DNA from 2 places in the Streptomyces sp. NBC_00996 genome. Region 1 is predicted to be linked to the other one. Evidence: predicted binding sites of a transcription regulator. Region 1 holds the regulator's gene; the other holds the start of a gene.
What was found. Region 1 encodes HrcA, which represses chaperone genes, less so after heat shock. Its sites were predicted from a motif close to TTNGCACTCNGNNNNNCNGAGTGCNAA; they were not measured.
Positions count from the first base shown of each region.

Region 1 (4,586 bases):
CCTCCTCGGCGGTGGTCGCGGCGACCATCGTCAGCGTGCCGGCGCGGGCGAGCGAGTCCAGGACGTCGCGGGTGGGGACGCCGAAGTGGAAGGAGACCACCGGCACCGGGTTGTCGAGGAGGACGGCGAGCTTGGCGTCGTAGCCGTCGTCCCGGCCGCTGTCGGGGTCACCGAGCTCGGTCTCGTACCAGGCGGCCTCACCAGCGAGCTGGTTGGCGTACACCTCGACGGCGGCGGAGTCCGCATACTCGGGCTGCGGCATGAAGAGGTTCACGCCGAAGGGGCGGCCCGTGAGTCCGCGCAGCTGCTTGATCTCCTGGTACATGCCGTCGGCGGTCTTGTACCCGGCGGCGAGGAACCCGAGCCCACCGGCCTCGGACACGGCGGCCGCGAGATGCGGGACGGAGACGCCGCCCGCCATGGGGGCCTGCACGATCGGGTGGGGGAAGAGATCGGTCAGTGCGGAGGACATGACGGCATGTTGTCACGTCCCCCGTACAAGTCCGAATCCGGCCTTCCGCCTGGCATAGGCCAACGGGATGGGCACCCGCGACCACACATTTTCGCCCCTGTCGAACGCCCCGTAAGGGGCGCGGGGCTGTGACATTTGCGGCTCCGCCGCGTGGGCGCGACCAGCCCCCACCCACCCGCAGCCGAAAGACAACCGGGGGTCTGGGGGGCGGAGCCCCCCAGGGACGGGACGGGCAGGGGCAAAGGGGGCGAAAAACTCCACCTCAGCGGCCATTGAACGCGTCCTTCAGCCGCGAGAACAGCCCCTGCTGCCCGGGCTGGAACTGCCCGGTCGGCCGCTCCTCACCCCGCAGCTTCGCAAGCTCCCGCAGCAACCGCTCCTGCTCGGGATCGAGCTTCGTGGGCGTCATCACCTCGACGTGCACGATCAGATCGCCCCGGCCACCGCCCCGCAGATGCGTGATGCCCCGCCCGTGCAGCGGGATCGACTGCCCGGACTGCGTGCCCGGACGGATGTCGACCTCCTCCAGGCCGTCGAGCGTCTCCAGCGGCACCTTCGTGCCCAGGCACGCCGCGGTCATCGGGATGGTGACCGTGCAGTGCAGATCGTCGCCACGCCGCTGGAACACGGCGTGCGGCAGCTCGTGGATCTCGACGTAGAGGTCACCGGCGGGCCCGCCACCGGGGCCGACCTCGCCCTCGCCCGCGAGTTGGATCCGCGTGCCGTTGTCGACACCGGCCGGAATCTTCACGGTCAGCGTCCGACGGGAGCGGACCCGTCCGTCGCCCGCGCACTCCGGGCACGGGGTCGGGACCACGGTGCCGAAGCCCTGGCACTGCGGGCAGGGGCGGGACGTCATGACCTGGCCCAGGAAGGACCGCGTCACCTGCGACACCTCACCGCGACCGCGGCACATGTCACACGTCTGCGCCGAGGTGCCCGGCGCCGCGCCTTCCCCATTGCAGGTGGCGCAGACGACGGCCGTGTCGACCTGGATGTCCTTCGTCGTGCCGAAGGCGGCCTCGTCCAGCTCGATCTCGAGCCGGATCATGGCGTCCTGGCCACGGCGGGTGCGCGACCGGGGGCCGCGCTGCGACGCCGTACCGAAGAAGGCGTCCATGATGTCCGAGAAGTTCCCGAAGCCGCCCGCGCCGAAGCCGCCCGCGCCCGCGCCGCCCGACTGGGACAGCGGGTCGCCACCGAGGTCGTAGACCTGCTTCTTCTGCGGGTCCGACAACACCTCGTACGCGGCGTTGATCTCCTTGAACCGCTCCTGCGTCTTCGGATCGGGATTGACGTCCGGGTGCAGCTCGCGCGCGAGCCTCCGGAACGCCTTCTTGATCTCGTCCTGGGACGCGTCGCGGCGCACGCCGAGTACGGCGTAGTAGTCCGTGGCCACTTAAGACTCCGCCAGGATCTGTCCGACGTACCGTGCCACCGCTCGTACCGCTCCCATCGTTCCCGGATAATCCATGCGGGTCGGGCCGACCACGCCGAGTTTGGCTACTGCCTCGCCGCCCGAACCGTAGCCGACCGAGACCACGGACGTGGAGTTGAGTCCCTCATACGCGTTCTCGTGCCCGATTCGCACGGTCATGCTCGAATCCCCGGCCTCACCAAGCAACTTGAGGAGCACCACCTGCTCCTCCAGCGCTTCGAGCACCGGCCGGATGGTGAGAGGGAAGTCATGTCCGAAACGGGTGAGATTGGCGGTGCCGCCGATCATCAGCCGCTCCTCGGTCTCCTCGACGAGCGTCTCCAGAAGAGTGGAGAGCACTGTCGAGACCGTACCGCGGTCCTCCGCCTCGAAGGCCTCCGGCAGGTCCTGCACGAGCTGCGGGACGTCCGCGAAACGGCGACCCGCGACCCGGCTGTTGAGCCGGGCCCGCAGATCCGCGAGCGACGTCTCGCCGAACGGTACAGGGCAGTCGATCATGCGCTGCTCGACCCGGCCGGTGTCGGTGATCAGCACGAGCATCACGCGCGCGGGGGCGAGCGAGAGCAGCTCCACGTGCCGCACGGTCGAGCGCGTCAGCGAGGGGTACTGCACCACGGCGACCTGCCGTGTGAGCTGCGCGAGCAGCCGTACGGTCCGGCCCACGACGTCGTCGAGGTCGACGGCGCCGTCGAGGAAGTTCTGGATGGCGCGCCGCTCGGGCGCGGTCATGGGCTTGACGCCCGCGAGCTTGTCGACGAAGAGGCGGTAGCCCTTGTCGGTGGGGATGCGCCCGGCGCTGGTGTGCGGCTGGGCGATATAACCCTCGTCCTCCAACACAGCCATGTCGTTGCGCACGGTCGCCGGCGAGACGCCGAGGCGGTGCCGCTCGGTCAGCGCCTTGGAACCGACCGGCTCCTCGGTGCCCACGTAGTCCTGGACGATGGCGCGCAGCACCTCGAGCCTGCGTTCACTGAGCATCGCGCACACCTCCAGAAGTCTTCCCCGCGCACTTCGTGGCCTTCGGCCTGGCACTCAGCGCACGTGAGTGCCAGCGTTCCCCGGCCCAGTGTACGGCGGTGAGGTACGGCCCCGGCAAGGGCGGGCCTGCGATGTCGTGCCTGGCAGGCTCTCACGGCTAGCGTCTCCATATGAGGCTGACTTGGGAAGACCTGGGGTGGGAAACGGTGGCGCCCCGGGTCGGGCGGAAGCGGCTTCCGGTCTGGGACTGCACGGCCGGGCTCGTGGTGGGCGACGGCGCGGCGCTGATGATCGACGCGGGGTCGAGCCTGCGGGAGGGCGCGCAGCTGCGGACCGAGGCGCGACGGATCCTCGGTGGCGACCGCCGTGTGACGCACCTCGCACTCACGCATCCCCACTTCGACCATGTCTTCGGGGCGGCCGCGTTCGCCGGGGTGGAGGTGTTCGGCGCGGTCGGCCTGGACGCGGTCTTCGCGCACGACCGCGAGGAGCTGCGCGCGGACGCCGTACGCAACGGTCTCGACCCCCGCGAGGCGGCGGAGGCCGCGGATCTCCTGGTCCACCCCCGCCACTCGGTGTCCGGCGAGTGGACCCTCGATCTCGGAGGCGGCATACAGGTCCTGCTCGCCAACGTGGGCCCCGGCCACACCTGCCACGATCTGGTGGTCCTGGTCCCCGGTCCACCCGGCTCACCGGAGACCGTCTTCTGCGGCGACCTGGTGGAGGAGTCGGGCGAACCCCAGGCGGGTCCCGACGCCGTTCCCTCCCACTGGCCGGCGGCGCTGGACCGGCTGCTCGACCTGGGCGGGGAGGACGCGGTGTACGTGCCGGGGCACGGCGCGGCGGTGAATGCGGCGTTTGTCCGTGCACAGCGGGACGCGTTGGCCACACGTTTCGGCGTGTCTTCGTAGCGGGCCGGGAGCTTCTCCTATCGTCATCCGAATGCGCCAGTACTCTCCGGACCTGACCCCGCCGTGGAAGAAGCCCCAGGCCGTGCCCAAGGTCCACGCCGACCCCGGCCTGGTGGTCGAGGAGCCCGGCACCGGCTTCTGCGGCGCGGTGATCCGCTGCGAGGCGGGCACGGTGACCCTGGAGGACCGCTTCGGCAAGCACCGCGTGTTCCCGCTGGAGCCGCGCGGCTTCCTTCTGGAGGGCAAGGTGGTGACGCTGGTCCGCCCGGCCTCCGGTCCGGTACGTCCCACCCGCACGGCCTCCGGTTCGGTCGCCGTCCCCGGCGCGCGGGCCCGGGTCGCGCGGGCCGGACGTGTCTACGTGGAGGGCCGCCACGACGCCGAACTGGTCGAGCGTGTCTGGGGCGACGACCTCCGTATCGAAGGCGTCGTCGTCGAGTACCTGGAGGGCATCGACGACCTCCCGTCGATCGTCGCGGACTTCGCGCCGGGGCCGGACGCCCGCCTCGGCGTCCTGGTCGACCACCTGGTCCCCGGCACGAAGGAGTCCCGCATCGCGGACGCGGTCACCAGCGACCACGCCCTGGTGCTGGGCCACCCGTACATCGACATCTGGGAGGCTGTGAAGCCGTCCTCCGTGGGCATCGGGGCCTGGCCCAGGATCCCGCACGGCCAGGACTGGAAGACGGGCGTCTGCCGCGCCCTGGGCTGGCCGGAGAACACCGGCGCGGCCTGGCAGCACATCCTGTCCCGGGTGCGGTCCTACAAGGACCTGGAGCCGGAACTC
Region 1 is NZ_CP108723.1:3,610,821-3,615,406, forward strand. It holds gene OG390_RS17000 (nitronate monooxygenase) at 1-472, opposite strand, end outside; gene dnaJ (molecular chaperone DnaJ) at 735-1,871, opposite strand; gene hrcA (heat-inducible transcriptional repressor HrcA) at 1,872-2,888, opposite strand; gene OG390_RS17015 (MBL fold metallo-hydrolase) at 3,059-3,799, shown strand; gene OG390_RS17020 (DUF3097 domain-containing protein) at 3,831-4,586, shown strand, end outside.

Region 2 (4,586 bases), 3.1 Mb from region 1:
CCGGTGCGGCGAGTGGGGGCACCTCCCACGCCCTTGAGGCAGTGGGGGAACGTGCCGGGCGTCGCGACGGGGCGAACCTTGGCCGACGCGGCACCAGCACTCAAGGGAGAAGCCCCCGTTCCCACACCGGGAACGAGGGCTTCTTCATGAAGCGGTGCCTCAGTGGGAGTGCCCGTGGCCGTGGCCGTGACCGGCGTCGGCCTCCTCCTCGGCCGGCTTCTCGACGACCAGGGTCTCGGTCGTGAGGAGCAGGGAGGCGATGGAGGCGGCGTTCTCCAGGGCGGAGCGGGTGACCTTGACCGGGTCGATGACGCCGGCCTTGACCAGGTCGCCGTACTCGCCGGTGGCGGCGTTGAAGCCCTGGCCCTTGTCGAGCTCGGCGACCTTGGAGGTGATGACGTAACCCTCCAGGCCGGCGTTCTCGGCGATCCAGCGCAGCGGCTCGACGGCGGCACGGCGGACCACCGCGACACCCGTGGCCTCGTCGCCGGTCTTGCCGAGGTTGCCCTCGAGGACCTTCACGGCGTGGACGAGCGCGGAGCCACCACCGGAGACGATGCCCTCCTCGACCGCGGCGCGGGTCGCGGAGATGGCGTCCTCCAGACGGTGCTTCTTCTCCTTCAGCTCCACCTCGGTGGCGGCGCCGACCTTGATCACGCACACGCCGCCGGCCAGCTTCGCAAGGCGCTCCTGGAGCTTCTCGCGGTCCCAGTCGGAGTCGGTGTTCTCGATCTCGGCCTTGATCTGGTTGACGCGGCCGACGACCTCGTCGGAACTGCCGGCACCGTCGACGATGGTGGTGTCGTCCTTGGTGACGGTCACCCGGCGGGCGCTGCCGAGCACGTCCAGGCCGACCTGGTCGAGCTTGAGGCCGACCTCCTCGGCGATGACCTGACCACCGGTGAGGGTGGCGATGTCGCCGAGCATGGCCTTGCGGCGGTCACCGAAGCCGGGAGCCTTCACGGCAACGGCGTTGAAGGTGCCACGGATCTTGTTCACGACCAGGGTCGACAGGGCCTCGCCCTCGACGTCCTCGGCGATGATCAGCAGCGGCTTGGAGGCGTTGGACTGGATGACCTTCTCCAGCAGCGGCAGCAGGTCCTGGATGGAGCTGATCTTGCCCTGGTGGATGAGGATGTACGGGTCCTCGAGGACCGCCTCCATGCGCTCCTGGTCCGTCACGAAGTACGGCGACAGGTAGCCCTTGTCGAAGGCCATGCCCTCGGTGAAGTCCAGCTCCAGACCGAAGGTGTTGGACTCCTCGACGGTGATGACACCGTCCTTGCCGACCTTGTCCATCGCTTCGGCGATGAGCTCGCCGACCTGCGGGTCCTGGGCGGACAGACCGGCGACGGCGGCGATGTCGGACTTCTCGTCGATCGGGCGCGCGGTGGCGAGGAGCTCGTCGGAGACGGCCTTGACCGCCGCGTCGATGCCCTTCTTCAGCAGCGCCGGGGAGGCACCCGCGGCGACGTTCCTCAGGCCCTCGCGCACGAGCGCCTGGGCGAGCACGGTGGCGGTGGTCGTACCGTCACCCGCGATGTCGTTGGTCTTGGTCGCCACCTCCTTCACCAGCTGGGCACCGAGGTTCTCGTACGGGTCCTCGACCTCGACCTCGCGGGCGATGGTGACACCGTCGTTGGTGATGGTGGGAGCGCCGAACTTCTTGTCGATGACGACGTTGCGGCCCTTGGGGCCGATCGTCACCTTCACCGTGTCGGCAAGCTTGTTGACGCCGCGCTCAAGGGCGCGACGGGCGTCCTCGTCGAACTTCAGGATCTTCGCCATGGAGCGATTCAGCCCTCTCGGAAACTTTGGGAGAAACGAACTGCGCCCCCAGCGCCCGGCTTTTGAAGGTCGCGGGGGCCAGGGGCGCAGTTCACTGCAAAACGGGGTGAATTACTTCTCGATGATCGCGAGCACGTCGCGAGCCGAGAGGACGAGGTACTCCTCGCCGTTGTACTTCACCTCGGTGCCGCCGTATTTGCTGTAGAGCACGACGTCGCCGACAGTGACGTCGAGCGGAAGACGGTTACCGTCCTCGAAGCGGCCCGGACCCACGGCGAGGACGACGCCCTCCTGGGGCTTCTCCTTCGCGGTGTCCGGGATGACCAGGCCAGAGGCCGTGGTCTGCTCGGCGTCGAGCGGCTGGACCACAATGCGGTCCTCGAGCGGCTTGATGGCAACCTTGGAGCTGGCGGTCGTCACGATCCGACCTCCCCCTTCGGAGATCTCACGGGGTTAACTGTCTGAGGTGGCGACCAGGTCGATCCGTCGTCGCGGGTGCCGGACCTGCCCGTCGCTACTGGCACTCTCCAGGGGGGAGTGCCAGACCTGAGACTATGACCGCGATTAGCACTCGGTCAAGCGGAGTGCCAGAAGCCTCCGGCGCGCCGCGATGTTTCTGGTCGCACCGGGTGGATGCGGACGCCGTCAGAGGTAGTCCTCGAGACGGGCCACCGTGAATCCCTGCGCCTGGACGCGACGCAGCAACCGGGTCGTCGACTCGCTGAGCGTGACGCCGTCCGTGTCCTGCGGACGGGCGAGGACGATGTCGCCGGGTCGCAGCCGGTCCCCCTCCGCGCACCGCAGCCCTTCCGCCCTCATCGACGCCCGCCACAGTACGACCGCAGCGACCCCGCAGTCCCCCGCCGCGCGCAACGTCGTGCGGTCGTACCTGCCGTACGGGGGCCGCAGCAGCCGGGGCCGGATGCCGAAGCGCTGTTTGAGCTTGACCTGCTGGCCGCAGATCTCGGCGCGCTGACCGACATACGGCAGGCCGCGCAGGGAGGCGTGGTCGAGGGTGTGGTTCTGCACGCTGGCGCCGACCGCGCGCAGCTGGGCGAAGTGCCCGTACCCCGGCCCGACGACGCTGTCCGTGAGGAACATGCTGACCGGCAGCCGCAGTTCACGGACCATGTCGACGAACCGCGGATCGCGCTCGACGCCGTCGTCGTATGTCAGGAAGACCACCTTGTCGCGGGTGGGGACGTGGTCCACGACGGGCGGCAGGCCCGGACCCGCGGTGCGGGCGGTGGTCCGGACGGGCGGTCTCGGCGCCCTGGCGAGCGGGGCGGCGAGCCCCCAGCGGCGGTACGCCGACTCGCGTGGCCGTACCTTCTGCGCCGCTTTCTTGCCCAGCCGCTCGATCGGGTCGACGGACTGCGCGCAGCCGCTCAGGAGAGCGGCGGCGAGCAGCCCGGCGACCAGTCCCCGCACCCTCACAGGTAGTCCTCCAGGCGGGCCACCGCGTATCCCTCGTCCGTCACCTTCCTCATGAAGCGGCGGACCATGTCGGGCATCGTGCCCTTCCAGTCGTTCCGGCCGCGGAAGTGGGTGAGGACGATGTCGCCGGGGTGCAGGTCCTGGTCCCACTCGCGGTACTCCCAGTGGTCGACGAAGACCTCCTCGTCCCAGATGGGCGCGTACTTGATGCCGCAGGACTTGGCGGCGCGCAGGGTGTCCTGGTTGTAGTTGCCGTACGGGGGCCGGAAGACCGTGGGGCGCTTGCCGAACTGCCGCTTCATGATGGCCTGCATGCCGCAGATCTCGTCCTTCTGTTCCGCGTACGAGAGTCCGGGCAGGTAGGGGTGGTGGAGCGTGTGGTTGTTCAGCGTCACGCCCCGGTCGCGCATCTTCCGGAAGTACTGGTAGTCGTCCTTGATCAGGTAGTTGCTGAGGAAGGCGGTGTACGGGATCTTCAGATCGCTCATCATCCGCAGGAACTTCGGGTCCTTCTCCTCGCCGTCGTCGATGGTGAGGAAGACGACCTTGTCCTTGGTGGGGACGGTGGTGAAGACCGGGGGCAGGTCCAGCTCCTCCTGGTCGTCGACCTCGAACCCGTCGCGGGCCCTGATCACCGGCTTCTTGACGGGCGCCGGCGGGGCCGTCAGCGGCGTCCTGGCCAGTCCCCAGCGTTTGGCCGCGGCGGCCCGTTGGGCCTGCGCGACGCGGAGCTTGGCGGCGTACGAGTAGAGGGCACGGGCGGGGGGCGCCTTCATCGCCTGCTGACCGGGGGCCGGCCGCACGCCGTGACCGTCGGAGCAGCCGGAGACGAGGGCGGTGAGGGCGAGCACGGCGACCACACCGCGGGAACCGACTCCACCGCGGGTACAGGCCCCCTTGCCGGATTCGGCACTCCCGCGGGCGCCGAATCCTCCGCGAAGCCCCATCCCATTCGCCGCATTTTTATACTTTTGTCGTACAGGTCGCATGGCGCCGGATCCTCGCAGGTCATGCCCCGCACGGGGCCCCGACACCGCCGCCGGAACGCGCAGCGTCCACCGACTGGCCCACAATGGGCCGGTGAACGACGTCTCCTTCGCCTCCCTGCTCACCCCCGAGGGCCGCGCCCTGCTCGACGAGGTGCGCGGCACCGAACCGGCGCAGGAGCTGGCCGTCGCCACCCGGCTGCGCCGCGAGCACCCGGCCGAGCTGGTCTCGGCGGCCCTCGGGCAGGCGCGGCTTCGGCAGCGGGCGGCGGCGAAGTTCGGGGCCGAGGACGCGGAGCGGATGTTCTTCACCCCGCACGGGGTGGAGCAGTCGACGCGGACCAGCGTGGCGACCTACCGCGCGGAGCGGTTCCG
Region 2 is NZ_CP108723.1:6,663,986-6,668,571, reverse strand. It holds gene groL (chaperonin GroEL) at 160-1,788, opposite strand; gene groES (co-chaperone GroES) at 1,900-2,208, opposite strand; gene OG390_RS31475 (polysaccharide deacetylase family protein) at 2,434-3,225, opposite strand; gene OG390_RS31470 (polysaccharide deacetylase family protein) at 3,222-4,214, opposite strand; gene OG390_RS31465 (THUMP-like domain-containing protein) at 4,306-4,586, shown strand, end outside.
Region 2: a site for HrcA is predicted at 2,353-2,379, ahead of groES (co-chaperone GroES). Genes of this name have one in related genera too.